Regions from separate parts of the Peptacetobacter sp. AB800 genome, predicted to be linked through region 2. Evidence: a T-box and tRNA genes for the amino acid it is inferred to sense, from the RefSeq annotation. Region 2 holds a T-box; the other holds one or more tRNA genes.
The links. A T-box is a leader RNA that pairs with one kind of tRNA and senses whether it is charged. The one in region 2 lies ahead of serS (serine--tRNA ligase), so its partner is inferred to be a tRNA-Ser.
Positions count from the first base shown of each region.

Region 1: it encodes a tRNA-Ser, which carries the amino acid that the T-box ahead of serS (serine--tRNA ligase) is inferred to sense. The anticodon was not compared.

Region 1 is NZ_JBLOUI010000009.1:36,478-54,760, reverse strand. Features, by position in the region: gene ACK2WN_RS04785 (ATP-dependent helicase) at 1-1,591, opposite strand, end outside; gene ACK2WN_RS04780 (ClC family H(+)/Cl(-) exchange transporter) at 1,659-3,242, opposite strand; tRNA gene ACK2WN_RS04775 (tRNA-Ser) at 3,488-3,581, opposite strand; gene hisJ (histidinol-phosphatase HisJ) at 3,678-4,472, opposite strand; gene ACK2WN_RS04765 (methylenetetrahydrofolate reductase) at 4,499-5,386, opposite strand; gene ACK2WN_RS04760 (methylenetetrahydrofolate reductase C-terminal domain-containing protein) at 5,386-6,060, opposite strand; gene ACK2WN_RS04755 (bifunctional 5,10-methylenetetrahydrofolate dehydrogenase/5,10-methenyltetrahydrofolate cyclohydrolase) at 6,233-7,090, opposite strand; gene ACK2WN_RS04750 (cyclodeaminase/cyclohydrolase family protein) at 7,092-7,724, opposite strand; gene ACK2WN_RS04745 (TVP38/TMEM64 family protein) at 7,919-8,617, opposite strand; gene saoD (DsrE-related protein SaoD) at 8,881-9,213, shown strand; gene saoL (MerB-like organometallic lyase SaoL) at 9,288-9,911, opposite strand; gene saoA (ABC transporter ATP-binding protein SaoA) at 9,946-10,707, opposite strand; gene saoP (ABC transporter permease subunit SaoP) at 10,707-11,453, opposite strand; gene saoB (ABC transporter substrate-binding (seleno)protein SaoB) at 11,480-12,268, opposite strand; gene saoX (ABC transporter substrate-binding subunit SaoX) at 12,283-13,377, opposite strand; gene saoC (Cys-Cys-COOH (seleno)protein SaoC) at 13,440-13,937, opposite strand; gene saoE (efflux transporter SaoE) at 13,930-15,021, opposite strand; gene saoT (thioredoxin-like (seleno)protein SaoT) at 15,038-15,307, opposite strand; gene ilvB (biosynthetic-type acetolactate synthase large subunit) at 15,622-17,307, opposite strand; gene ilvD (dihydroxy-acid dehydratase) at 17,326-18,283, opposite strand, start outside.
Region 2 is NZ_JBLOUI010000053.1:385-13,265, forward strand. Features, by position in the region: gene ACK2WN_RS11015 (mechanosensitive ion channel family protein) at 1-586, shown strand, start outside; T-box leader at 683-898, shown strand; gene serS (serine--tRNA ligase) at 1,026-2,297, shown strand; gene ACK2WN_RS11025 (deaminase) at 2,597-3,748, shown strand; gene ACK2WN_RS11030 (hypothetical protein) at 3,802-4,998, opposite strand; gene ACK2WN_RS11035 (hypothetical protein) at 5,009-6,220, opposite strand; gene panC (pantoate--beta-alanine ligase) at 6,671-7,516, opposite strand; gene panB (3-methyl-2-oxobutanoate hydroxymethyltransferase) at 7,570-8,397, opposite strand; gene ACK2WN_RS11050 (Rossmann-like and DUF2520 domain-containing protein) at 8,397-9,287, opposite strand; RNA gene ffs (signal recognition particle sRNA large type) at 9,627-9,892, shown strand; gene dnaX (DNA polymerase III subunit gamma/tau) at 10,037-11,716, shown strand; gene ACK2WN_RS11065 (YbaB/EbfC family nucleoid-associated protein) at 11,849-12,202, shown strand; gene recR (recombination mediator RecR) at 12,211-12,810, shown strand; gene ACK2WN_RS11075 (hypothetical protein) at 12,810-12,881, shown strand, end outside.

The DNA of each region.
Region 1 (18,283 bases), on a different contig from region 2:
GCGAATTTAAAGTGTTTTCTTCTGCCTTTTTCTTTATCATTTCAATATGCTCTAAAAATTCTTTTATCGTTTTGAAATTTACAGCAGAGCTTTCAAATTCATTCATTATCTCTATAATTCCAGCTGGCTTAATTTTTCTATTTTGACAGTAATCCAGAATATATCTATCATAATCCAAAGTGGACCTTATATATGATATCGCGTACTTAGGCTGCAAAGTTTTTATATATCCCATATCTATATCTAGTTCTTCTAAAGTCCTAATCTGTATCTTTTTTAAATCACATTCAGACATAAGGCATCCGATAAAGTTTTTAGACGCCTTTGCCTTTGATATAGCTACTTTTGGAATATATCTAAGAGGTCTATTGATTATTCTCTCCCAATCTATATTCCTATTAGGATCTAATGCCAATTTTAAATATGATATAATGTCACAAATAGCCCAATGACTGTATATAGTCACTACAGAATCTTTTACACTAAAAGGAATTCTCATATTCATAAATACATCTACAAGAGCTCTCGACTGTATATTTGTCCTGTATATGACTGCATATTCGCTGTATTCATCGTCATTTTCTTGTACTTTTTTCTGAATTTCCTTAGCTATAAATGTAGCTTCTTCTTCTGGATCGTATGGCTCTATATATCTAACAGAAGCCCCTTCCCCAGACGCACATTTTATAGTCTTCTCAAATCTATTTAAGTTGTTTTTAATTAAGCTATTTGATATATCTATTATCTCTTTTTTAGAACGATAATTTACCTCAAGAAAAATTTTCTCAGTCCCTTCAAAGTACCTTTCAAATTCTAAAAGGAAATCTGGTCTAGCTCCTCTAAATCCATAAATACTCTGGTCCTCATCTCCCACAGCAAATATATTATTTAAAGGATTTGCAATCATTCTTATAATCTCAAACTGTACTCTATTTATATCCTGAAACTCATCTATAAGTATGTATTTATATACATTTCTAACAAATTCCAATCTATTTGGATATTCTTTAAGCATATAATATGTTCTAATGAGCATATCGTCAAAGTCTATCTTTCTCACATTTTCTTTATATGCCTCATACATAGAATATACTCTTGTAAAATCATCTTTTGTAAGTACATCCGAATTGAAATCAGAAGGACTCATTAGCTCATTTTTTATATATGAAATCTCTGTCATTATCTGAGTAATTGTATCATCGTCATCTGTATTTTCTATTTTTAAATTTTTTATTATATTTTTTATAGCGTATCTTTTCTCTTTATCATCGACTATACTTTTTAGCTGCAGATTTTCAAAATATCTCAACATCCTAAAAAATACAGAGTGGAAAGTACCACATGTAACTTTAGCTAATCTCACATTATTAGATATTGCCATTAATCTATTTTTCATTTCCATAGATGAAGCCTTTGTAAAACTTATCGCCAATATCCTAGCTCCTGGAATATTTTTGTTGATAACCATATTTGCAATTCTATATGTTATAACTCTAGTCTTTCCAGAACCTGGACCTGCAAGAACCATACATGGACCTTCTATATGTTGTACAGCCTTTAATTGATTTTCATTTAAACTATCTAAATTCATACACCTCTCCTCCTTTCTTAAAATTCTTATCTATTATAATTATCTACATCTATTCTTATTTTTATATCTATTCATTTACAGTCGTAAGCGTCGATATTGTTTTTAATTCCTCTAGTACGTATGGAGAGTTATCCTGTGAGGTCATTACGGTTATTAAATCGCCATGTATAAGCGTTAAATCACCTTTTGGAATTATTTCCTTTTCTCCTCTATTTACAGCAACTATTAAAGATGTTTCCGGCCATTTTATCTCTTTTATCTTTTTACCATCTGCCATACAATCCATATCTATTGAAACTTCAAGCAATGTTTTCTGTTTAGACGCACCTTTATATTCGTTTGCACTGTGTTCTCTAGCAAGAAGTCTATCAAGTAGGCTTTCATATATAGGTTCTCCTTTTAATACATCTGCTGTCAACTGCGCAACTACACTGACTATTGCAAGTGGTAGTAAATGAGCAAGAGATCCCGTCATTTCAGAAATTAGTATTATACCTGTTATTGGTGCTTTTACTATTGCTGCGAAATGTCCTGCCATTGCAAGTACAACAAAGTTCATTATATATATAGTAGGAATTCCAAGATATCTTATTGATATAAGTCCAACTATATTTCCTACAAGTGCACCAAGTACTAAAAGTGGGAAGAATATCCCTCCTGGCACTCCTGAACCAAAACATACAAATGTAAAAATAAATTTAACCACTAAAAATACAACTAATGTCATAAGCATAAAATCTGTGCTCTGAAGCTCCATTATTAGCTCATGTCCCCCACCTGTAAGTATTGGAGAAATCATACCTATAACACCTGTAACAAAGAATGGTATCATTATCTTTACATATCTATTTAATTTACTTTCTTTAAACATCTTTTGAGTTTTTAATATTCCACTATTGAATATAACACCACTAATTCCTACTGCTATTCCTAATATTATAAGTACCCAATAATATTTTATAGGCATTATATTTAACTGATTGAATTTTAAAGATGGGATTATCCCAAAGAATTGCTTTGCAACACAGTCCGCAGTAAGTGATGCAATCATAGCAGATAATAAAATCATCGGAGAAAAGTTTTTATGTGCCTCTTCAAGCGCAAACATAACACCAGACATAGGTGCATTAAATGCTGCTGAAAGACCTGCACTAGCACCACAGGTAGTTAGATACACTTCTTCATAGTCTGGCTTCTTCCCTCTTTTAGAGAATTCTTCACCTATACATCCACCCATCTGAACAGAAGGACCCTCTCTACCTACAGAAAGACCTGCTCCTAAGCAGATTACTCCCCCTACAAACTTATAAAATAATACCTTCATCCGGTTTATGCTTAATTTTCTTGAAAGTATTCCCTCTAACTGTGGTATACCACTTCCCGAAATCATAGGCTCTTTCTTTACAAATTCTGCAACTACAAAAGCCGATGCCGCAAGTAATATAAACACCGCTGGTATCATCAACATATTTTTATCTGCGTATCCGTAAATATAATTAAAAAATACAGCTAATTTTGACGCTAATATTCTATAAACAACTATAACAACACCTGTTATTATTCCGACCATAAGTGAATCCAAAATAAGCCTATTTTTTATAGTTCTAGTCCTCTGAAATATATCAGAAATCTTTAATCCTTTTCCGTCCATAAGTCACCTCTCGTATCATTATCTTTTAATTTATGTTTAATTTTTTCTTTACTTAGAATTTACACACTCTATTAGTATATCATAAATTTTCTTAAAAAAAGATTTTGTCATTATTCCAAAAGTTTTTATTTATAACATCTCTATAAATATAATAAAAAAGCGAGTAGATTACCAAAATTCTACTCACTTTTTTATTATTACTAATTTTTACAATAAAAAAAGACCTTTTAAAAAGGTCTTCACACTGGCGGAGAAGGAGGGATTCGAACCCTCGCACCGGTGTTACCCAGCCTAAACCCTTAGCAGGGGCTCCTCTTATAGCCTCTTGAGTACTTCTCCAGATACTCTTTATATTCTATATTATTAAACTAACTTAGTCAATATCTTTTAATATAGAAACGGCTATAATCTATTTATTTTCTTAATATTATTTAATTACTTAGTAAATTTTTCATATTCTTCTCTACTCACTATTGTTTCAGCTGTATGTGAATCAGATCCTAAAACAGTTTTTATATCGTATTTATCAGCTAATTCTTTTAAATATCCTGAAACATATATCTCACCACAGTATGGCTTTCTAATTCCAGATACATTTAAATCAAGCTCAAATTCATTTTCTTTTAATGCTTTCATTATATCTTCTAAAATATCTTGTTCACTATAATCATACTCAAACACCTTGCAGAATTTTCTTATTAGGTTTAGATGACCAAATCTCTTTGGTTTATACTCTCCTAAATTAGCTTCTATAGCTTTTTTAACAGTTTCATAGTATTTACCATAAAGCTTGTCAACTCCTCCTGCTAAATCTGAAATTCTTTTAAATTCCTCTGGGCTATAATCAATACATACAAATTCACCACAAACCTTCATATTATGTACAGAAAGCAAAGCATCATCCAATCTCTTTCCGTATTTTTCTAAATTATTTTTTATCTGTTCTTCATAGCCTTCAAGATAATCTACTTCAGTACCAACATTTATCTTTATCTTATCCCGATATTTCTTTTTCATTTCCTCAGCCTCATCTAAATACCGTTCAAAAGCTTCAACAGAAGGTGTGCTATCCTGCTCTGGAGATGGATCTACAAACCCATCTGGTAATGGAAAATGCTCGGTAAAACTTATCTCATCGTATCCGTTTTTTATAGCATTTTCTATGTACATTTCAAAAGAATCATTTGTCCCGTGAGGACAATAATGTGAATGTATATGACCGTCTTTCACAAAAATCACCTCTCTAAAAATATTTTTTATATTTCAATTCCAGCCATTTTTATAATTTCAGGAATATTTTTTTCTGCTCCAACAGACATTATATGAACGCCATCGCATAATTTTTCTTCTTTTAGTTTCTTAATAAACTCTGCGGCGATTTTCATTCCCTCTTCCCTATAATTTTCTTTTCCAACAGACTCCATTCGCTCTATTATATACTCTGGAACATCCACACCTGGAATATTTTTATTTAAAAATCTAGCCATTCCAGGAGATTTTAAAGGAATAATTCCTATAAGAACCTTACACTCAAAATTCTTAGTTCTTCTTCTAAATTCTCTCACTGTTTCTATATCAAAAACAGCTTGTGTCTGGAAAAATTTTGCTCCAGCAGCTATTTTCTTTATCATTTTTATGATTTGAATCTCAATCGGAACAAATCCCGGAGATACAGCAGCACCCATATAAAACTTTGGATGTCCTTTTAATTCATTGTGATTCATGTCCTTTCCAATAGATATGTACTCAGCAGCTTTTAATATATTTATACTATCCAAGTCGAATACATTTTTCGCTTGAGGATGGTCTCCCTTGCTAGTATGGTCCCCTGTTATAGCAAATAGATTTTCTATACCAAAAATTCCTGCTGATAAAAGCTCCCCTTGTATTGCAATTCTATTTCTATCTCTACCTGTCATCTGCAAAACTGGTTCTATTCCATTATCTTTTAATATCTTACAAGTTACAAGTGATGTCGAGCGTACAACAGCTGATTGAAAATCCGTTACATTAACTGCATCTACTTTTCCCTTTAATACTTCTATACACTCCATAACATGAGAAATATCTGTTCCCTTAGGAGGTGCTATTTCACACGTTATAGTAAATTTTCCACTTTCTAGTGACTCTTGTAATCTACTCATTAGCGTTTCCTCCTATCATTCAATTCCTTCATAGTTATATCTCTTTTTCTATTTAGTTTAGAGTAATCTCTTTCATCTCTAACTTTTAATAGATTTTCAAGTTGGTTTAATCTTTCTAGTCTTTTATATATTTTTACCCATGCACAGCTATATTCTGGATTTACCTCACATCTTCCATCTTTGTCAGCTCCACCACAAGCACCATTTAATAATCCTTTTGAGCAAGATGTGACAGGGCAAATTCCTCCAGTCCAAGCAAGTTGACAATCTCCACATGCTCTACATGCTTCCTCATATCTCCCCAACATCTGAACCTCACCAATAAACAGCGTGTCATTTGCTGGATAAACTGGCTTATATTCCATAACTTTTGCTATAGTCTGCGTTCCATCTCCACAAGCCATAGATAAAATAGAGTCTGTGTTCTGAATAATATCCATAAATTCCTCTAAATCTCTTTTAGTTTTTGAAAGTGTACATGCTGGGTCTAATATAGTGGTTCCTGTTATTACTTTACCTTCCCGTTCAAGGAGTTTTTTCATAGCTTGAACCTGCTCTTCTCCACCACTTTTACAAACTGTTGCACATTTTCCACAGCCGATTATAAATACAGTCTTATCATCTTTTAAAAACTCTTTTATCTCATCAAATGGTTTATTTCCCGAAATAATCATATTTTGCAACCCCCTTTATCTCAATATTTTTAGTTTTTTAACTTTAATTTATTATCTATTTAATAATTATAATATATTTAATTTTTTTATATATGTGTTTATAAAAAATCAACCTGCGCAAAATACACGCAGGTTTTTATTTTATTTATGTTTTTAATCTTATAAATTTACATTAAATATTATTTTGTTTTTTACAAGCTCTTATAACATGTTCAGCTAGTACAGATGTAGTAACAGATCCTACACCAGCTGGCACTGGAGTAACCATACTTGCAGTACCTAAAACAGATTCAGTATCCACATCTCCACATAGATTTCCACATTCATCTACATTTATACCTACATCTATCACAGTAGCTCCTTCTTTTATATAAGAGTTGTCCACCATTTTTGCTCTACCTATAGCTGCTATAAGTATATCAGCTTTCTTAGCCTCATCTGCCAGATTTTCTGTCTTAGAATGACATACTGTAACAGTTGCATTTTCTCCCATAAGCATCATTGATACTGGTTTACCTACTATCAACGATCTTCCAAGCACAACCGCTTTTTTCCCTGATAATTCTATACCGTAATACTTTAAAATTTTCATAACAGCCTCAGGAGTACATGGAGCATATCCAGATTTATCTCCTTCAAATAGCTTAGCTGAGTTTATAGGATTGAAACAATCCACATCTTTTTCAGCATCTATAACATATTTTACTTTGTTTTCATCTACATGTTTAGGAAGTGGTCTTAGACAAAGTATCCCACTTACAGATTTGTCTTTATTTAAATCTTCTATAGCATTTATGTAACCCTCTTCAGATACGTCTGATTTTAGAATAATATTTTTAACATCTATACCTATCTTGCCACATCTATTCATAGCTCCTCTTTCATAAGACATATCATCTGGATTTTCTCCTACTCTAACTATAGCTAGACTTGGTTCTATTCCAGCATTTTTTAAATTTTTAACTTCTTCTATTAAATTTTCGGTTATCTCATCGGCAACCGGCTTTCCTTTTATTATATTAGTTTCCATACTATTCCTCCATAATTTCTACTACTCTTTCAAAGACTTGGTCACATATAGCAATTCCTTCTTCTACTATTTCGTTTACCTCTTTAGAAATTTTGTCGGCATATTCTCTATCCTTCATAGATTTTGTATTAATCTTTACATTTAATTTAGATCCAAGTAGACATGCTCTTAAACATTGAACTCCTACCCCTATATCACTTATGACTATCTTAGATGATTTATCTACTATATCCTCATGTATTTTTATAGCTTTAAAACAAACTTTAGCAGCCTTATATGGTATTTCGCACGCCTGTTTTAATACTACTTCCATTCTTTTTGTTTTAAATTCTCTTTCCTCTTCTGTCGATGTTGGTAGCCCATAAGTCTGAGAAAGTGGCATAAAGCACGCTGCATCCTTATCAACCATAGATAGTAATTCTGCTTCTATCTCTTTCGCCTCTTTTAATAATTCTTTTATCTCATCTTCATATTCTGCGTATTTCTTCTTACCTATTGTAAGATTTGCCACCATATTTCCAAGTGCCACACCTATCGCTCCGACAAAAGCAGCAGCGCCACCCCCACCAGGAACTGGCTCTCTTGAAGAAAGAACTTCTATAAATTCTACGCAGCTTTTATCTACTATATTCAATAATCAGCACCTCTTCTCTTTCTCAATTTTCTAACTTTTTAATCTTGTATTATATTATATCAATTTAGACACTATACTTAAATATTTTTTATATAAATTTATAATTTTTTCATTTTAATGTTATTTTTCAAAAATAAAACACCAAGCTAAAAAATATAACTTGGTGTCCTTTTAAATGTATTATTACTTTAGTATTATGCATTTGATTTATTTTTTTTATCGTTATATATTTTCTTGAACATATATATAGCAACTGTAAGAGCAAATAATATCATTAGCCCTGTTACAAATAATTTTGCTCCACCAGTAAGCATTCCACCTACATAAGAGTAAACTATTGTCGCTGGCAACTGACCTAATCCAGTAGCTATAAAGAAAGGCATAAATTTCATTGAAGTAAGACCTGCTGCATAACTTACTATGTCAAATGACATAAATGGAAGTAATCTACAAACTAATATAGTATATTTCCCATATTTATCAAAGAATTCGTCTATACTGTTTATAGCCATTTTACTAGTAAGCTTTTCAACAACATCTCTTCCTAAGAATTTAGCTATAAAGAAGCATAGCGCTGCTCCTGCCATTGCACTTGACCAAGATAGTATAGCTCCCCATACCCAACCAAATAACGCTGCATTTGCAAATGTTATTAAAAATGCTGGAAGTGGTGCAGCTACTGATTGAAGTAGCATAAGTAAGAATGAAATTATTGGAGCCCAAATTCCAAATGAAAGTATGTATTGTTTTATTGATTCCAAATCTAAACTAGATAAGTAAAATACCATCTGATTTACAAATGTTTTTACAGGTGTTACAAAGAAATAGATAGCAAATACTAATAATACCGCACCTACTCTTGTGATTAATTTTTTCTTATTTTCTTTAGTCATTATACATTCCCTTCTACATATAAATTTTTTAATCTTGCTCTATACCTTTAATAATACTATAGTAATTGTATTTTATATTATATTAATTTTCTATATATATTATAAGTTTTATTTATATTATCTATATTTATTTAAAATAACATTTTATATGAAGTTAATATTTTTTTCTATTATACTATAGATAATTTCTATTTCAAAATTTATATACTCTCCTATATAATTATTTTAGAAATTAAAATAATTATATAGGAGGAGGCTTAAATATGAAAGTTGCTTACATATTTAATAGTACAAATACACACAAAATATTAGACAAAATGATAATACCACAGCTTGAAACAGATTCACATGTTGCTGAAGTTGCAGGAATGTTTTTCTTTATGGATAATACTTTATTCCTTTCTAAAGGAAACCCAATAGGAGAAAGATTAAGTAAAATACGGGAAAAAACTGGTATGATACTTATGGCATGTGATCAATGTGCAATAGAAAGAGGAATACAGGATAATCTTGTAGATGGTGCTACAATTGGATGTTTCCCTAACCTTTATACTTGTTTAGGAAGTGCTGGAATAGATCAAGTTATAACATTATAGTAAAGTTAAAACTATAAATAAAAAGACTAGTTATTATTGATTTTTATCAATTCAACTAGTCTTTTTTACATATATTATACCTCAAATGTATAATATGATTCTTCTATAGCCTCATCTAAATTGTATGCATATACATCTGGGTCATTTTCTTTTCCCGCTGCTTTAAGCCATGCTTCTAAATCATTCTTCGTCCAGAAGAAGTTCATTATGTTTCAACAAGCATTTGCCCAATCAGTATTCTTTAAAAGGTCTACATGTATTATATACATTCCTGGATTGTTTGTATACAATACTTTTCCATTATCAACTTTTAATTCTATTTCTTTTCCTGTTGCCACACACATAGAATTTATTGTTGCTGGTTGTTTAAATGTATAACTTGTCCCTATAGAGTCTATTGCACACATAGCACAAAAGCTTCTTCCATCTTCAAGTGTTATTCTATGATTTGTTGGTTTTCCAGATACTGGGAATATAAATGTTATTTCATCATCTATAACAACCATTACATTTGTATCTATAAACTGTTTAAAAGTAGCATCTATAGTTTCTTCACTACTTTCCATATGTTCTTTAACCCATTTTTTTGCAAGTTCTATATTTACAGAACCACCATTATCTATTATACAATCCATTATAGATATTCTTATTGCCTTCTGTTCATCAGTAAGACATCTATATTTTTCATATTTATTCAATTTTACACCTCATTTTATTATTTAGTTTTCAATATTATTCTTCTTTATCTCCGTAACATTCAGAAAGGATTGCTGTAAGCTCTTCTTTGTAGTTTATATATTTTTCGTCTTTTCTATCTCTAGGTCTTTCCATATCTATTTTTAAATCTTTTATTATCTCACCTTTATTTCTAGACATAACTACAACTCTATCACTCATATATACAGCTTCATCTACATCATGAGTTACCATTACAGCTGTTATTTTATTTTTCATCCATATCTTTTCAAGTTCTTCTTGTAAATTCTGTCTCATTCTAAAGTCTATTGCCCCTAAAGGTTCATCCATTAGAAGTACTTTTGGATTACAAGCAAGTGCCCTCATTACAGCAACTCTCTGCTTCATACCTCCAGATAGCTGGTGCGGATACATTTTCTCTTTTCCCTGTAAATCAGATAATTCTAAAAGCTCCTGAAGTCTTTTCTCTATTTCATCTTTATGCATCTTCTGTCTTTTCATAGGGAAAATTATATTTTCTTTTATTGTTTTCCAAGGGAATAAAGCATAGTTTTGGAATACAAATGCTCTATCTATTCCTGGCTTACTTACTTCTTTTCCATCTACAAATATCTTTCCAGATTCTGCATGCTGAAAACCACCTATTATAGTTAATAGAGTAGTTTTACCACATCCTGATGGACCTAATAGTGAAACAAATTCACCTTCATTCACTTTTAAACTTATATTTTCTAATACTTTATTTTCTACTTTATCATTGATAAATGTTTTATTTATATTTTCTACTCTTAATTCCATTATTCTGCGAACCTCCATTTACATAGAAGTTTATTTACATATTTTAAAACACGGTCTATTAAAAATCCTATTATAGCCGCAAATATCATAAGCCCAATTAGTATGTGTGTCTGCATTAAAGTTTGAGCCTGTACCATAGAGTAACCGATCCCGGCACTCGTAGCTATGAACTCGGCTCAGATAACAGACATCCAACCATTACTTATTGCCAGTCTTGCTCCTGTAAGTATATCAGGAAGTGCTGCTGGGAATATAACATCCTTAAATATAATAAATGGAGATGCTCCCATACTTTTCGCTGCATTATAGTAATCCTTTGATATAGTTCTAACTCCATGAATAGTATTTAATACTATAGAGAATATACCTGAGAATGCTATTAAGAATATAGTAGGTCCGTCACCTATCCCAAACCATACTATTGTTAGTGGTACCCAAGACATTATTGGAACCTGTCTAACTGAGTCTATAACTGGTGAAAGAACTTTTTCACAAGTACTTGAGAACCCCATAATAAATCCTATTGGTAATCCTATTACTAAGGCATATCCAAAACCTTTCATAACTCTTTGCATAGTTATAAATACATTTTTTATTGTCTCTGGATCAGTAAGACAATATAAAAATCCTTCAATAACTTTTGAAGGCATTGGTAAAAGAAGGTCACTTCCAAGGTCTTTAGCTGTAAAATGCCATAAAAGGTATATTCCAACTAAAAGAGCTATTCTATAAAAAATTTCTAGCATAGATTTCTTGGAAACAAACGTCTTTTTTAGTTTATTTTTAGAAACTCCAGTTTGCAATTTTCTATTACCCCCATGTCTTTTTTTTCTAGTTTTATATTTTTATAATTTTCTATAGCTTTTTTTAATTTATTTTTATCGCTTATATCATCTACACTTTTATTGTACAGTTTTTTAAATATTTCATAGTTATCTGTTTTTTTAAATTCTTTATTCACCACTAATACATACGTATCAAAATCCTTATTAGTAGCACAAGACTTTTTATTCCCTTCAATAGATAAAGATTTGATAACATCCATTACCCCACCATCTACTTTATTACTCTCTATACTATATGGCAGTGCATTTGCTAATAAATGTTTTACCTTAGCATTTGGATAATATTCCTTAACTAACTCATCTTGATATTTTCTATTTTGAACAGTACCCATTACATTTGGATTCTCATCACTTAATAAAAATACATCTGAATTTTTTACAACAGTTCCTACTATTTCAAAATTTTTTTCTGTTTGTACATATTTTTCTGCGGCATCTTTACATATTATAGCCATATCCATTTCATCCGAAGACAGTGCCCACTGCATACTAGCCGTTCAGCAGTCAGCTATAGAATATGAATCAATAATATTTTCAGATTCAACATTTTCAAAATAATTTTTATCTTGCATATAATTTAATATCAGACCTGATGTATCATCCGATACACCAAGTCTGATATTTCCTGTTATTTTTTCAGTTTTAAAATTAAATAAAACGATAAAAGCAAATATAAAAATTATAGAAAGTATTTTTACAATATCTTTTATCTTCATTTTTATAGCTTATATTATTCTTTTATTGATAAAGCTTTTTCTTTCCAAGTTTCATAATCCATGCCCTGTGGGAATACTGGATCTACTTTTTCTTTTATAAATGTATCAAAATCATCAGCACCACAAGATTTTAATATTGAATCATCAACAACTTCTTCATATGAAGGTATTTCTTCTAATGCATTTAAATCTTTGTACATTTTAAGGTTATTTTTATAAGCTGTTCCATCACCTATATCCCAAGTAAGAGTTCTACCTTCTCCTACAGTCTTTTTGTATATAGTCATCATACCAACTTCTTCATCAACATCGTAGTATTCAGCGAATATTTTTGCTGCCTGAGCTGGATGAGTGTATATATATTCTATAGCTTTAGTATGTGCAAGCATTAATTTTTCAGCTAATTCTGGATTTTCTTTTACAAAGTTTGTATTTAAGGCGAATGAACAACAGTTATATTCTGTTCCATCTTTTTCTTTATACTGAGTTGATGCTACTATTTTACCTGTTCCTTCAAATTCTGCAACTGATCCCCAAGGGTCACAAGCTGTAAAAGCATCTATTTTACCAGTTTTCATTGCTAAGTAAGCATCTTTACTTGAATCCATATTTATTATTTCATACTTAGATGCATCTACAGGAAGTCCTGTTTCTGGACCGTAGTCACTCTGCCATAAAAAGTCAGACATATCTGTAGCTATTTTTTTACCTATAAGTTCTTTTGGATCACTGTATTTGTTTGACATTATTAAGAATTCTGATCCACCTTTATGGTTATTTGCTCCTACAACTATTGGAGAACCTTTTGGTATTGCACCACAAAGACCTCTTGTACCTATGTAACCAGCATCCATCTGTCCAGCTGCCATAGCTTCAGGAACTTTCCCATTACCTACTGTTTTTACATTAAGTCCTAATTCTTTGTATATTCCAGCAGCTTCTGCAACTGGTGCTGCTGTCATGTGGTCACAGTTATAGTAACCTACTGTTATTTTTTTGCTAGTATCTCCACCTTCTGTACTAGCTTCTTTTTTACCACATCCTGTTAATGCAGTCATACCTATAACACCAACAAGACCTAGCGTCATTAATTTTTTCGCTAATTTCATATTTTCCTCCTAAATATATAATTATTATTTCCATAAAGAGCTTTTGCTCATTATTTCTCATTCTAGCAACAAGATTCCATATCTTGTCCAAATAAGTCTATCATTTCATTTCCTTCTAATCTATATATCGCATAGCCAACATTTCCATTTTTTGATCCTGAAACTATTACTTCCATTTCATCCTTGTCATCTATATTTTTAAAGCTTATTTGCTGATCATCTATAGGAGCTGGAATTGGCTCTGTAAGTATATATTCATCACCTTTACTCGCTACAACTGTCATCTGATTTGAATTTTTATTTACATAGTAAATTACAAGTAAATCATCTTTTCCATCATTATTCATATCTTGTTGAGCATATGTAATTATTTCTTCATCGTGATTTTTTTTAAATATATCCATAAGTTCTTTATCTGCTTTTTTTTCAGCAACTGCTCCACCATGTATATCTATTTCTGATTCCTGCTTTTGTTTTTCTTCATAATTATTAGATAAAACTAAGGCAACACCAGCTAATATTGCAATCGCTATCCCGATTATTATCTTTTTATTACGCATGTAATTTTAAACCTTCTTTCAATTTTGGTAGTATTGCTTTTATCCCTAAAAGTATTATTAATACTGTACATATATAGCTAAACCAATCAGGTATAGTTAACATTAAATTATTTGCAATCTGTATTGATGTACCTGTAGAATTTAAATTTGCTATTGTTTGTTCTCCTGCTAATAGAAGATTTGTTATATAACCAACTATCATAGAAGATATTACAAGCGTACAAGAATATATAAGTACAGCTCTCTTTCCTATAACCTTTGTTATACTTATAAGTTCTGGTAAGTTAGTTGCTGCACCAGCTATTAAAAATGTTATAGCTATCCCAGGTGCTGCACCACTTGCAATTAATGCTGCTATAAATGGTATATGACCAACAGCACAAACATACATTACACATGCTAATACAGAAACACTCCATAATGAAAGCATCCCTGGATTTCCTAAATATTTCTGAATTATGCTGCTTGGAAATACTGTTGTTATAAATCCTGCACAAAGCATACCAAGTATTACATATTTACTAACAGTAAGTGCTAAATCGTCAAAAGACCATTTTAATCCTTCTTTCATCTTTTCCCAGAAGGTTCTTTTTTCTTCCTCTAATTCAATCATTTCAACCTGTTCTTCCTCTGTATACATAGAAACCTCATCTTTACTAATTGTGTTTCCAAGTATACCTACTATAAACGGTATAGTAAATCCAGATATTATATATATTATTGTTATATTTGGACCTAAAAGACCTAAACATAATACAACAGCAATTGGATTTATTATTGGCGTCGATGTCATAAATGCTAAAACAGGTCCAAGATATGCACCAGAATAGTACATACTTATTCCTAAAGGTATAACCCCACAACTACATATTGGTAAAAACATACCAGAAATAGTAGCCTTTAATATAGATGATAACTTTTTATTTCCTAAATGTTTTTGGAATTTTTTTGGTGAAAGTACATTGTGAAGCACTCCAGCAAGTATAAAGCTTACTATCAACCATCCAGAAGCACCATTTAATGTTATTATGGCCGATACTATAGTATCTTTTACTCCATTAAATATTACGTTTAATATCTCCATTCTTCTCCCCTATTCTTTAATTATTCTCCTCAATTGCATCTAAAATTGCTTTTTCTATTTTAGCTTTATTCAAACTATCATATTTTTTCTTTTGATTTATTATCAAAGTTCCTTTTGTAATCATTCCGTATTTTCTTATATATGAAAAATCTTTTCCCGCTCTATAAAGTTTTACGTCTATTTTGTCTGAGTATTTTTCCCCCATACTCTCTACAAACACACTGTGTTCATCACATGTTGGTCAAGTATTTATAAATTCTACAAGTATTTTTTCGCTCAATTTTATACCTCCTATATGATATTCATACTCATCAATCAATAAATTAAATCTATAGTTTTTTACTATTTAATTATTTTTGATTATAGTTTTTATGAATTTTCCATGAATATTTTACTTCATGTAATTTTTATATTCAATATATATAGATATTTCCTATTACAATTTTATTGATATAGTTTTTTTAAATAATTATTTTATTGGAATATTTATTGCTAAAAAAAAGAATCCTCCAAATATTTTTAAATATTCAAAGAATTCTTTGATTTATATATTATTTATATTATTAATTATTTTTCTTTTTTTAAATCTAATTTAGTATTCTATAAATCGTCTTGATCAAAAGTATCTCTAAGACTTTTGCCAGGAGCGACCATAGGAAATACTTTATCATCTTCCTGTATCATACATTCAATAACAAAAATACCGTTATATGAATCTGCTTCTAAAAGAGCTTTTTCTAATTCATCCATTTTTGTAACTCTTACTGCTTTACAACCAAGTCCTTCTGCAACTTTACAAAAATCAACTTGATCGTCAAGGACTGTATCAGAATATCTTCCTTCATAGAAAAATGTCTGCCACTGTCGAACCATACCAAGTACTTTATTATTAAGTATAACCTGTATTATTGGAACATTATATCTTGAAGCTGTTGCCAGCTCATTCATATTCATTCTAAAGCATCCATCTCCTGCTATATTTACAACTGTTGACTTTGGATTTCCATATTTTGCACCTATTGATGCACCTAAGCCATATCCCATTGTCCCAAGACCTCCACTACTTATGAATTGTCTTGGTTTTTTGTAATGGAAATACTGTGCTGCCCACATCTGATGCTGGCCAACATCAGTACATATTATTGTATCATCACCCAGACATTCTTCTATTTTTTCTATTACATACGGCCCTGTAAGAATATCTTTATTGTATTTCATTGGATATTTATTTTTTAGAGTTTTTATTTCTTCCATCCACTCTGTGTTACATTGTTTTTTCAACATAAGGTTAAGTTTTTTTAGTATATATTTTGCATCCCCAGTTATACCTAGGTCTACATGTATATTTTTATTTATTTCTGCCTCGTCTATATCTATCTGTATTATATTTGCATTAGATGCAAATGTGCTTGCATTGCCAATTACTCTATCGCTGAATCTAGTTCCTATTGCTATAAGCAAATCGCATCTTGATACACCTAAATTACTTGCTTTTGTTCCATGCATCCCTAGCATTCCAGTATATCTTTCACTATTTCCGTCAAATCCACCTTTTCCCATAAGAGAATCTGCAACAGGTGCATCTATTATTTCAGCAAATCTTTTGAGTTCATCCGTTGCATTAGATGCTTTTATTCCTCCTCCAACAAATATAAATGGTTTTTTACTTTCTTCTATAAGTTCAACTGCCTTTTCAAGACTTTCTTGATAGTTTTTATCGTCATCTAAACTTGTTTCTCTATTTAAGGTTATATTTATTTCTTCTTTTTCATATTCACCATATCCTGCTGTTACATCCTTTGTTATATCTACAAGTACAGGACCTGGTCTTCCTTCTCTCGCTATTTTAAAGGCCTTTCTTATTGTAGGAGCAAGATCTTCTATTTTTTTTACTATAAAGTTATGCTTTGTTATTGGCATTGTAATTCCTGTAATATCTATTTCTTGAAAACTATCCCTTCCAAGAAGTGGAAGTGTTACATTTGCAGTTATTGCAACTATAGGAATTGAATCCATCTGTGCAGTTGCAATACCTGTTACAAGATTTGTTGCACCAGGTCCACTTGTCGCCATGCATACACCTACTTTTCCAGTAGCTCTTGCATATCCGTCTGCAGCATGAGATGCCCCTTGTTCATGTGATGTAAGTATTGACTGTATTTTATCCTTATATTTATATAAACTATCGTATATTTCAAGTATTGCCCCACCAGGATATCCAAATACCGTGTCAACTCCCTGTTCTAAAAGGCATTCCATTACCATGTCTGCTCCTTTAAGCCTCATTATATTTCACCGTCCTTTTTATTTAACTTTAAGGACTGCACCTGTATTTGCCGAAGTAACCATTGAAGCATATTTTTTTAAATATCCACTTACATTCGGAACTTTTGGTACAAAATCCTTTCTTCTTTCTTCAAGTTCTTCATCTGAAACTAGAAGCTGTATACTGTTGTTTTCTATATCTATATCTATCATATCTCCATCTTTTACAAATGCTATTGTTCCACCAAGAGCTGCCTCAGGTGAAACGTGTCCTATAGATGCACCTCTTGTAGCTCCTGAAAATCTTCCATCAGTTATAAGAGCTACATCTTTATCAAGTCCCATACCAGCTATTTCTGATGTAGGAGAAAGCATTTCTCTCATTCCTGGACCTCCTTTTGGTCCTTCATATCTTATTACTACAACATCACCAGATTTTATTTTTCCTGCCCTTATTGCTTCTATTGCACTTTCCTCACCATCAAATACCCTTGCAGGACCTTTATGTTTCATCATTTCAGGTGCAACCGCTGATTTTTTTACAACACAGCTATCTGGAGCAAGATTTCCTTTTAATACAGCTATTCCACCTGTTTTGCTGTATGGATTTTCAACTGGTCTGATTATATCTGTATCTAGATTTTCGCATCCTTTTATATTTTCTCCTACATTAAATCCTGTAACTGTCATACATTCTTTATCAAGTACTCCAAGCTTATCTAGTTCATTCATTACTGCATATACTCCACCAGCTTCATTTAAATCTTCTATAAAAGTATCTCCTGCTGGTGCAAGATGACAAAGGTTAGGAGTTTTCCGACTTATTTCATTAGCTATTTCAAGATTAAGATCAACTCCTGCTTCATATGCTATTGCTGGAAGGTGAAGCATAGAATTTGTAGAACATCCTAAAGCCATATCTACCGTCATCGCATTTCTAAACGCACTTTCTGTCATTATATCCGATGGTTTTATATCTTTTTCGACAAGCTCCATT
Region 2 (12,881 bases):
AGATATGATAGGAATAAAAACGACTTCTGTAGTTACTATTGTAGGTGCAGCTGGATTCAGTATTGGTCTTGCATTTAAAGAATTACTATCAAATTTAGCATCTGGATTTATAATATTATTCTTTAAACCTTTTGATATAGGTGATTATATACAAGCATCAGATACTAATGTTGAGGGAACTGTTTCAGATATACAGATATTTAGTACTATACTAAAAACTCCGGATAATAAAACTATAATAATACCAAACTTCCAGATAACGAGTAACAATATAATAAACTACACACATCAAAATATAAGAAGAATAGATTTTTCATTCAATGTAGATTATGATACAAATATTGGAGTATTAAAAAATATTGTACAAGAAATATTTGAAGAGGACAAAAGAGTTCTTACGGATCCCAAACCTCTTATAGGAATAAATTCTATGGGAAATAAATCTATGGAATTTATAAGTAAGCCTTGGGTAAAAACAGAGGATTATTGGGATGCATATTACGAACTAATGGAAAAAATAAAAGAAAAATTTGATGAAAATGGAATTGTTCTTCCTCAAGTAAATGTAGTAGTAAAAGGAAAATAATAATTTAAACTTTGTAAGAAAATAAAAATAGACTAAAAATTCTTTTTTTTCTCTTGAAAAATGAAGATTATTATAATATAATTGGATACATAATAGTAAAAGGCAATGAAGGAGCTAAGTAAAAGACAGTTCTGTTTACAGAGAGTGAGTGGTCGGTGTGAACTCATATCAGTGGTTTTTGAATCTACTCTGGAGCTTCTAATCTGAAATAAGTTAGACGTATTCCTACGTTACAGGATTTTGAGAGGAATGTGCATTTATAGGTGCATTCAATTAGGGTGGCAACGCGGATAACAGATTTTCGTCCCTTTTGTAAGGGGTGAAAATCTTTTTTTATACAAAAAAACGCCCCTGAAAAACCAAATCTGTAAATTCAATACAATATAATTGAAAATTTTAGATGATTTTCAGAAATTTTAATTTGGGGAGGAGCAGAAAAATGCTAGATATCAAAAGAATAAGAGAAAATTTAGATGAAATCAAACAGGCTATGCAGATAAGAGGGGAAAAAGAATTCGACCTTGATGCAGTAGTAGCACTTGATGACCAGAGAAGAGATTTATTAAAAGAAGTTGAAGTATTAAAACAGGAATTAAATGTAGAATCTAAAAAAATACCTCAGCTAATAAAAGAAGGAAAAGACGTTACAGAAGATAAAGCTAGATTAAAAGAATTATCTGATAAAATAAAAGGAATAGACGTACAGGTTAAAGAAGTAGAAGACAAATTAAACTACACATTAATGAGAATACCAAACGTTCCTCATCCAGATGTACCACAGGGAGAAACTGATGAAGATAACGTAGAAGTTAAAAAATGGGGAGAACCTAGAAAATTTGACTTTGAACAGAAAGCTCACTGGGATATAGGAACTGATTTAGGAATATTAGACTTTGAAAGAGCTGGAAAAATAACTGGTTCAAGATTCACATTATACAAAGGTTTAGGAGCTAGATTAGAAAGATCTCTAATAAACTTCTTCCTAAACACTCACACAGCTGACCACGGATACACAGAAGTATTACCACCATTCATGGCTAACAGAGATAGCTTCTGCGGAACTGGACAGCTTCCAAAATTTGAAGAAGATATGTTCAAACTAGAAGGATTAGAATACTTCCTAGTACCAACAGCAGAAGTACCAGTAACAAACATACACAGAAATGAAATATTAACTGCAGATCAGTTACCAATAAAATACTGTGCATACACTCCATGTTTCAGATCAGAAGCAGGTTCTGCAGGTAGAGATACAAGAGGTCTAGTAAGACAGCATCAGTTCAACAAAGTTGAATTAGTTAAATTCGTATTACCAGAAAACTCTTATGATGAATTAGAAAAATTAACTATGGATGCAGAAGAAATACTTCAGTTATTAGGATTACCATACAGAAGAGTTAAAATATGTACTGGTGACTTAGGATTCACTGCAGCATTTAAATTTGACTTAGAAGTATGGATGCCAAGCTACGGAAGATACGTTGAAATATCTTCTTGCTCAAACTTCGAAGACTTCCAGGCTAGACGTGCTAACATAAAATTCAAAAGAGATAAAAAATCTAAAGCAGAATTCGTTCATACATTAAACGGATCAGGACTTGCAGTAGGTAGATGTTTAGCAGCTATACTTGAAAACTATCAGCAGGCTGATGGTTCAGTAGTAGTTCCAGAAGTATTAAGACCATACATGGGTGTAGATGTTATAAAATAATAAAATCTAAAATATAGTATATAAAGAACTGCCGAGAAATTGGTGGTTCTTTTTTATTGTATTTTTTAGAAGATAAATTATAGCATCTCTTTTTAAATATAATTTAATCCACAATAGGTATTGAAATAACATTAAATTTAAACTAAGCTAGATTATGTAATTACTAAAATAGTGAATAAAAATATACTCAAAAAATACAATAACAACAGAAAAAATTAAATATCCAAGTAAAAATAGTGGATAAGTGGATAAAATTTTTATGTTTTTAAAAATATAAACAAGAAAGGCTGTGGATAGAATTGAATAGAGAAAAATCTAAAGTTATATCTTTTGATATGGGAAATCGTGTAAAAGATGAAAAGATAGAAATAGTTAAAAGTAAGGAAGATGAAATACTAAATAAAGAGATTTTAGATATATACGACAAAGATTTTGAGAAGATAGGAACTGCTACCAGAGGAGAAATTCATGAAAAAGGACATATACACAAAGTAGTTCACTGTTGGTTTGAAGAGGATGCTGAAAATGGAAAATATTGCTATTTTCAACAAAGAGCAATGTATAAAAGTTACCCAGGTCTTTATGGAGTGATGGTAGGTGGTCATATAGATTCTGGAGAGGATATATATGAAGCACTTAAAAGAGAAATCTCAGAAGAGGCTGGGATAGTGGCTAAAGAAGAAAATATTTCATTTATCAATGAGATTTTTGAAAATATAGTTGACGGAGATTTTATAGATAATGAAATTTGTGAGGTATATAGATATAAAGTGGATGAAGATACAGTATTTAATCCTAACAAAGAAGTTGCAAAAGTTGTAAGAATGAATGAAGAAGAATATAAAAAGTGCGTATTTGGAATAACTGAAACCGTTGAAGCTGAAGTTGTAGCTGTGTCCAATCAGAAGGGAATGAAAGAATATGCAGTAGGTGATAAATTCCTTATAAATACAGAGGATTTCTGCGAGTATGATCGCCAGTATGTAAGAATGGTTACAGGAATGAGTGACGACGAATACTTTATGATGGAGGCACTTAGAGAAGCTAAGAAGGCCTATGATAAAGAGGAAACTCCAATCGGTGCGGTAATCGTAAAGGATGGCGAGATAATAGGAAGAGGACACAATTTAACAGAGCATTTAAAAGATGCAACTGCTCATTCCGAAATACTTGCGATAAAGAATGCGGCTAAGAAACTAAAGGGATGGAGATTGTTTGGCTGCAAGATGTACGTAACTATGGAGCCTTGTATAATGTGCTGTGGAGCTATTGTGAATTCGAGAATCAGAGAAGTTGTTATAGGAGCTAAGAGAGTAAAGAATGCCAAGATAGAGAAACAGTCTGATTTTAAGAAAGAGTATTTTGATGACTCTAAAGTTGAGTACAAGTATGGGGTGCTAGAAGAGGAATGTGCTGGGATGCTAGGAAGTTTCTTTAAAAGATTGAGATGATAAAAAATAACCCTACATTTAGAAGTAATTTCTATTTGTAGGGTTATTTTATCTTATGGAAGATTATCCTCAATTACTGTATTAAAACTATTGTAAACTTCTTTGAACATATCATCAATTTTTTCTTTATAAGAAGAATAATAATCTAAATTGCAATCCATATAACAAGTTATTATATTTCCAGGTCTTACTTTGCAACGAACTATAGAAATTTTATTATCATTTTTATATACAATACAAATTTTATCATTCTTTATATCACTATAAACAACATTTCCGTTAGCATTCAGTTTATTGAAATAAGATGAAATATTATCTTCGTCTAAATTATGCTTATAGCCAAGATTTAAATAAAGATTTCCATCTAAAGACTTAAATTCAACATTTTTTCCATTTAAAGGAACTCTACCAGGTTTCATAAAATCGGGATAATTTACACTTCCACAAAGATGATGAACCTTGTTGTATTCTACTGTATTATCAATTGTTTTATTATTAATAATATTTCTTCCTTCAATTGTACAATATTGAGTATCATAGCTTTTTCCTTCAATATAATCGCCAAGAAGAATTAATTTAGAAAAAGGTGGAACTTCGGGTAAATCTTCATTTAATCCACTTTCATCTATTGTAGCAACCTGTAATTTATTACCGTTAGACAACACACTATCAGAATTACTACTATGATTATTAACAGCAACATCTTTCTTCTGTTCACCGTTACCATCTAAATTAGCTACAAAAGCTTTATAAACATCTGTAACTATACCATCAAACTCATCTAAATATTCAACTGGATAAATCATCATAAAACTAAAAATATCACTTCCTAAAAGAATACTAGACTTATAATATTCAAAATTATTATTAGTTCCAGATATACTAAAACGAATATCTTTATAACTATCATAATTAATATTTTTTAGACTCGACATATCATAATTATAAAGATTCTTAAAATTCGTACCAGACTTTTCCTTATATACTTTTAAAGATACTGAATTATCTTGAGTAGCTAAAGTAATATAATTATCGCCTTCTTTAGAAACACCTAAAAAACTAGGATAATTAAATGATAATCCTTCAAAATTATAACGATTATAAACAACATTAGAAAAATCTATACTATCACAAGAAGCAGCAGAACTAGAATCATCAGATTCTTTAATATCTTTACTTTTACAAGCAACTAGATTAAAAGACAATATAAAACATAGAGTTAATATTGTAATTTTTTTAAAATACTTCATAATCTACCTCCTAAAGCCCACCATTATGTCTAAATGAAGCTTTCATATTTTCAAAAATATCTAATAACATTTTTTCGTTATTATAATAAAAATCAGGTTCAACAGAAAGTGAAACATAATCATTTTCATCTTCATCTATGTAGTGAATTTCCATAGAAACATGAGAACGTGGTTGAGAACCAGCTTCTATTATATAAAGAAAATTATCTGAAAGCTCTTTTTTAATAATACTAGAGTATTCATTGTCTGCACCGTATTTATTAAAGAAAGCAACTGCATTAGGACAAGCATCAGGCTCTAAATTTTCTGTAGATATAACAGAAAACTCAGCAAATCCAGCTTCATTTTCATTAGTTCTAAAATTAACTCCATATTTGGCATCTGGAACCATTAAAAATTGTAGGAAATCAGGATATTTAACAGAGCAACCGTCTATAGTAACTGTATTATATCCAAAATCACCATCAATGTGAGAAGTTCCATATACATCCTTACCTACAACAGAGCAATAATCTATATCATACTTTTTATTTTTATCGTAATTACCTAAAAATGTAATCTCATCCTCATCAGAAATAGAGATAATCTTATCCTTTCCATCTGGTCTAGGAAGGCTTGAACTATTACTCTCTTCATCAAGGAATTCATCAGGACCTGCGAACTTAACAAAACTATGATACACTCTAGTAACTATTGGATCAAACTCTTTTTCATATTTCTTAGGATATACCATCAATAGGTTTTGAAGATAATATCCATCTGCACCCTCAAAAATAATTGAGCATTTGTAGTATACAGTCTTTTCGTCATCTCCAGATATTCTGTACTCATAGTCTTCAAATACATTAAATCCAACATTTTCAGAATTAGCTAAATCCTTATCATAAACAGCTTTGAAATCTGAAACCTTTCCAGCGTATTCTACGCTCATATAGCAAGACTTATTAGCAGTGAAAAATTCAACTTTGTTGCCATCTGAAGAATCAGAAGTATACTCTAAAAAATCAGGTACATCAAAAGTAATGCCGTTAAAACCACCGTAGTCATTATAGACGACATTTGAAAAATCAATAGACTCGCAGTCTGAATAATTTTCATCAGAAGAACTCTGATTCTGTGAAGTAGATTTCTTTGAGTTTTTAGAAATATCTTTAGATGCACAAGCAGAAAGATTAAATGCTAAAAGAGTAGCAAGAGAAATTGAAATAAATTTTTTAAACATAACAATCACCTCTATTTGTATTAATATTACAATTTAAGGTTATCATAAAATATATTTAATTACAATTACGATAAAAATTACTAAAGATGATGACATAAAAAATAAGGTATACATAACATCATATGCAATTACGCAATATAGATGATATATATACCTTATTTTTCTGTATAATTACATTTTCAAAAAATAATAAAGCCCCAGGAAAAAATGTGTGGAATTCCCGGAGCTTTGAGAAAAGAAATAAAAAAGAGTTGTATAAAATAATACTAGTACATTATAACACATAAAAAAGGTAAATGTAAACAAAATATAAGAATTGTTTATGGGCAAATAAAAAACGAGGAAAATATTGAAATTTCAACAATAAATAATCCTCGTCTAAAAAACAAAAATAATTATAAAAAAAATATATAACAAATAAAATTGAGATAGTAAAAATTTATCTATCAATTAAGCTAATCTAAAAGTGAAATTATCTATAAGTCTAGTTTTACCTATATAAACAGCTATAGCAACTAAAACATCTCTTTCAACAGATTCTACAGGCTGAAGAGTTTCGCTATCAACTATTTCTATATAATCTGCTTTAGCTAGAGGTTCTGCATTTATTTCACTTTCTATAAGGTCTCTTATTTCACTTACACATCTTAAACCGTCTTCCATAGCAGATTTAGCTTTTGTAAGGCTTCTATTAAGTACAAGAGCAGCTACTCTTTCTTCAGGTGAAAGATAAGTATTTCTTGAGCTCTTAGCAAGACCGTCAGCTTCTCTAACTATTGGGCATCCTACTATTTCAACATCCATACTTAAATCTCTAACCATTCTTTTTATTATGGCTAGCTGCTGAGCATCTTTTTCACCGAAGTATGCTCTATCAGGAGTAACTATATTTAAGAATTTAGAAACAACTAAGCAAACTCCACCGAAATGAACTGGTCTTTTAGCTCCACATAAACCTTTTGATAATCCTTCAACATTTACAGTTGTGCATTTATCAGGGAAGTACATTTCTTCTGGTTCTGGATTAAAAACTAAATTAGCTCCAGCATCTGTACAAAGAGCGTAGTCTTTCTGTATATCTCTTGGATAATCTTCGTAATCTTCATTTGGTCCGAACTGAGTTGGGTTTACGAATACGCTGACAACTACTCTATCGTTTTCTGAAACAGCTTTTTCTATTAATGATCTATGTCCTTCGTGAAGATATCCCATAGTAGGTACGTATCCTACAGTAAGTCCTTCTTTTCTCCAGGCTTTAACCTGTTCTCTAACTTCTTTTATTGTATGTACTAACATCTTAATTCTCCAATCTAATTTTTTATAAAGTTGTAATCTTATATTTTATATTATTAATAAAGTTTTTTAAGTTCTTCTTCATCTATTTTGAAAGTATGTTTCTGTTCTGGGAATGAGCAGTTTTCAACTTCTTCTATATATTCACATATAGCATCTCTCATAACTTTACCAGTATTAGCATACTGTTTAACGAATTTTGGAACGAAGTCGTCAAACATTCCAAGCATATCCTGATAAACAAGTATCTGTCCGTCGCAATCAACACCAGCACCGATTCCTATAGTAGGGATTGAAACAGCTTCAGTTATTAATTTTGCTATTGCGGCAGGAACACCTTCAAGTACTATTGAGAAAGCTCCAGCTTCTTCAAGAAGTTTAGCGTCTTCTATTAATTGTCTAGCTGCTTCTTCAGTTTTTCCCTGAACTTTGAATCCACCAAATGCGTTAACAGACTGAGGAGTAAGTCCTAAATGTCCCATAACTGGTATCTGAGCATCTACTATCGCTTTAACCTGTTTAGCTACAGTTGCTCCACCTTCAAGTTTAACTGCGTGTGCGCCACCTTCTTTTACGATTCTACCTGCATTTCTTACAGCATCTTCTATAGATACATGGTATGAAAGGAATGGCATATCTCCAACTATTAATGCATTTTTAGCACCTTTTTTAACTGCTCTAGTGTGGTAGATTATGTCTTCAACAGTAACTCCAAGAGTATCTTCATCTCCTTTGATAACCATACCAAGAGAGTCACCAACTAATATTCCGTTTATTCCGCAGCTATCTATTATTTTAGCCATTGAATAGTCGTATGCAGTTAACATACTTAATTTTTTACCTTCTTCTTTTGCTTTTTTGAATGATAATACAGTGTTTTTCATTATTCTATTCCTCCGAGTAATTTTAAAAGTTCGCTATATTTTTCTGATGATTGTACAAGCTTTTCAAGAGAGTCTTTGTTTTCACCAAATTCTCTTTCAGCTTTAAGTTTTAATAAATTCATAGAAAGATTTTTATATATTTCTATATCACTATCCTTTAATACAGATAGATGTTTTTCTACAGGAGATACATCACCTCTAGCAACAGGTCCTGTCAAGGAAAGTCTATATCCTTTTTCTTTTATATTGTTTATATTTCCTGTAATAAGAGGGTAAAGTGCTTCAAAAGCTTCAGTTTCAGAAAGTCCCAAATCTGTTAGATATCCAGTTCCAATATTGAAAAGAGATAGAGCTAGATTTGAAACAACTACACTTGCTAAATGGTACTTAGCAGATGAATCTGATCCTCTAGTGAAGTATTTATTGCCTAAAGAATCCATAAGTTTTATAACATCTGAGTCCTTAGATACATTTTTACCTTCTACAGAGAAATATACGTTATTTAATTGTTCTAAGTCTGTGAATTTATTAGAAAATGCAAACATTGGATGTATAGAATAGATTGATGCACCTGAATTTTCTGCACTAGAAAGAACATCTGATGGAATAGAGCCACTTGTATGGCAAACTGATTTTCCAGTCAGATTGTATTTTGAGATTTGATTGTTTATTTCTGAAATTATGTCGTCGGGAGTTGTAATTATTATAATATTACTTTTATTGATTAAATCTTCTAAGTTTGAAAAAGCTATAGAGTCTGTTAGACTAGCAGCTTCGTTTAATGAATCTGGATTACGTCCGTAAAAACCAGAGATATTTATATTTTTATTTTTAAAATATCTAGCGAGTGAAACGCCAACTTTTCCAGGTCCGATAAATCCTATAGACATAATGGTATCACCTCCAAACTAGTGTGATCCAAATCCCGATTTTCAGAAATATTTTTTAATGCTTAAAAATAGGTACAGTTCTATAATATAGATACTATCCAAATAATATTTTAGCACCATAATTATTCAATAACAATATGAAGGAACAAAGTAACGTTGTCAAAAGAAATATAAATTATAACTATTATTGAATAAATAAAAATTTGAACTTATGATAGAAACAACTTTTTTTATTTTTCCTTGATGAAAGTATTTGTTTATGATATCATAGTATAGTAATTCACAATGACATTTTTAATAAAAAGTGTTTTTTGATAATTAAATACGGTTATAATTTTGCTGTACTAGATGGGGAGGTAGCGGCACCCTGTAACCTGCAATCCGCTATAGCAGGGTTGAACTCCATCTGGAGGATTTGTAATTGAAGTGCAGTCTTTATTTACTTGGTGTTGACGCTCAGGTCCTGGGCAATGGAAGCTTGTGAATCCCGTCAGATCTGGAAGGAAGCAGCGGTAAGCAATCCCTTCTGTGTGACTCAGGGATGCCTTGGCTGAGCTAAGTGATAAGGCAACGGCTTTGAGGAAAAGACGATAGATGGTGTACAGCTTATTTTTTTAATAGCAAATCCCTTATTATATTAATGAAGGGATTTTTTTTATTCTTATATTACAAATAGTAATAATGGATAAATTTAGAAGAAATTATGATATTTTGATTAAACAATAATTTATTATAAAGGGGTGTGGTATATGCATAAGGCATTGTACAGAGAATATAGACCTCAAAAGTTTTCTGATGTTGTAGGACAGGAACATATTATTAGAACATTAAAAAATGAGATAATGTCGGGAAATATTGCACACGCATACATGTTCAGTGGGACAAGAGGTACTGGTAAAACTACAGCAGCAAAGATTTTTGCTAGAGCTGTAAACTGTTTAAATCCTAAAGATGGGGAGCCATGTAATGAGTGTGAGTCTTGTAGAGCGATATTAAATGATAGCACTGTAGATATTTTTGAGATAGATGCAGCGTCAAATAATAGCGTCGATGATGTTAGAGAGATTAGGGAGAGTGTAAAATATACTCCAGCAAATTCTAAATACAAGGTATATATTATAGACGAGGCTCATATGCTTTCAAAAGGTGCTAGTAACGCGCTTTTAAAGACAATTGAAGAGCCACCAGAGTATGTAGTGTTTATTTTTGCAACTACAGAGCCTAATAAGATGATTCCTACAGTTCTTTCTAGATGTCAGAGATTTGATTTTAAGAGAATTACTGTAGAAGAGATGAAAGAAAGAATGAGATACATATGCTCTAAAGAGGGAGTAGAAGTCGAGGAAGATGCACTTTCTGTTATAGCGAGAAACTCTCAGGGAGCACTTAGGGATGCGCTTAGTATTTTGGATAGATGTATTTTATTTGGAGATAAGCATTTAAAATACGAGGATGTTGTTGAAATTCTGGGTATTGTAAATGTAGATGAGATATTTGGCTTAGCAGATGATATTATAACGCACAATGTTGCAGCCGCACTTAAGAAGATAGATTCGTTTATTTCTATTGGTAAGGATATAGAGATTTTATCGTCTGAGCTACTTGAGCATATGAGAAATCTTATGATATGTTTAGCAGCTGGAGATAGTGCTAAAGAAATTATATCTGTTTCAGATGATGAGTTTGATAGAATGAAAAAAAGCATAGAAAATACAGATATTGATAATGTCATAAGAATTATAAATATTTTATCTGAGATTCAGAATAATTTAAAATACGCTACAGATAAGAGAACAATTTTTGAAGTAGGTATTATCAAGACTATTAAGCCTACTTATGATACAAATAAGGAAGCTCTTGAAGAGAGGGTTAAATATTTAGAGAAGATTATAGAAAGTGGCAATATAACAGTTTCTACAAGAAAAGCTGAGCTTTTAGATGGTGAAGATGTTTCTGATGAGGCTGAAGAAGAAATTGTTAAACCTAAAAAATCTAAGACGTCTCAGAGTAAGTCTAGCTCTAAGAAGTCCAAGAAATACGAAGAGATGAAGAGTGAAGACCTTAAAAAGATTGAGCGGCTTTGGGATAAGATTCTTGATAAGATGAAACAGGATAGAAAGATGCCTGTTAGAGCAATGCTTCTTGAAAAGAAAAATCTTAAAGAACACAATGGTGTGCTGTATATAATTTTTGGCGAAAAATTTGCTTTTGCTAAGAAGAGTTTGAGCGACCATGGAAATTCAGAGTATATAGAAAGTGTTGTTAAGGATATTGTTCATAAGAATTTTTCAGTTAAGGTTATTTTAGAGTCTGAAGCTGATATGATAAATATGGATATTGAAAAAGAAGAAGATAAGGGAGAGGAGCTACTAAAACAGGTTGTAGATCCGGAGCTTATTGAGGTAAGGGATAGTATGGACGAAGAATAAAATTTATTATTATTGCTTAAAGGTTGAATAAGTAATAAAATAAATTATGACTGAATTAGTACTGCTGATATAATCAGCTTACATAGAATATAATAAATAGAATAAATAATTTTTAATTAGGAGGAATTTGGAATGGCTAAAAAAGGATTCCCAGGTGGAATGCCTGGTATGGGCGGAATGAACATGAATAAAATGTTAAAACAGGCTCAGAAAATGCAGGAAGATATGGCAAAAGCTCAGAAAGAGTTAGAAGAAAAAGAAGTGGAAGCATCAGTTGGTGGAGGAGCTGTTACTGTTAAGGTAAACGGTAAGAAAGAACTAGTTTCTATAAGTATAAAAGAAGAAGTTGTAGATCCAGATGATGTTGAAATGTTAGAGGATTTAGTTTTAAGTGCTGTTAATGAGGCTCTTAGAAATATAGATAATCTTCAGGCTAATCAGATGAACAAACTTACAGGTGGAATGAATATACCAGGATTATTCTAGGTGATATGATGCAGGTATATACAGAACCGATTACTAGATTAATAGAGGAATTTTCAAAATTACCTGGAGTTGGAAGAAAGACAGCTCAGAGATTAGCTTTTCATGTTGTTAATATGAATAATAACGATGTTGAAGCATTGGCAAAGGCTATTGTCGATGCAAAGAGAGAGATTAGATACTGCTCGATTTGTTGTAATATAACAGATACAGATCCATGCAGTATGTGTTCAAATAAAAATAGAGATAAGAGTGTTATTTGTGTTGTTGAGGACCCAAGAGATGTGGCAGCTATGGAGAGAACTAAGGACTATAATGGTCTTTATCATGTTCTTCATGGGGTTATTTCTCCAATGGATGGTGTGGGGCCAGATATGATTAAGATTAAGGAACTTTTGGTTAGACTTTCTAATCAGGATGTTAAAGAGATAATTATGGCTACCAATCCAACAGTTGAAGGTGAGGCTACAGCTATGTATATTGCTAGACTTGTTAAACCTATGGGTATAAAGGTCACTAGAATTGCACATGGGCTACCAGTAGGTGGGGATTTAGAGTATGCAGATGAGGTTACAATTTCAAAGGCACTTGAAGGAAGAAGAGAGATATAATGAATATCGGAAAAGAATACGATTTTGATGAAGGTTTAGCTATGGATATTATCACTAAAAAGAGAGTGAAT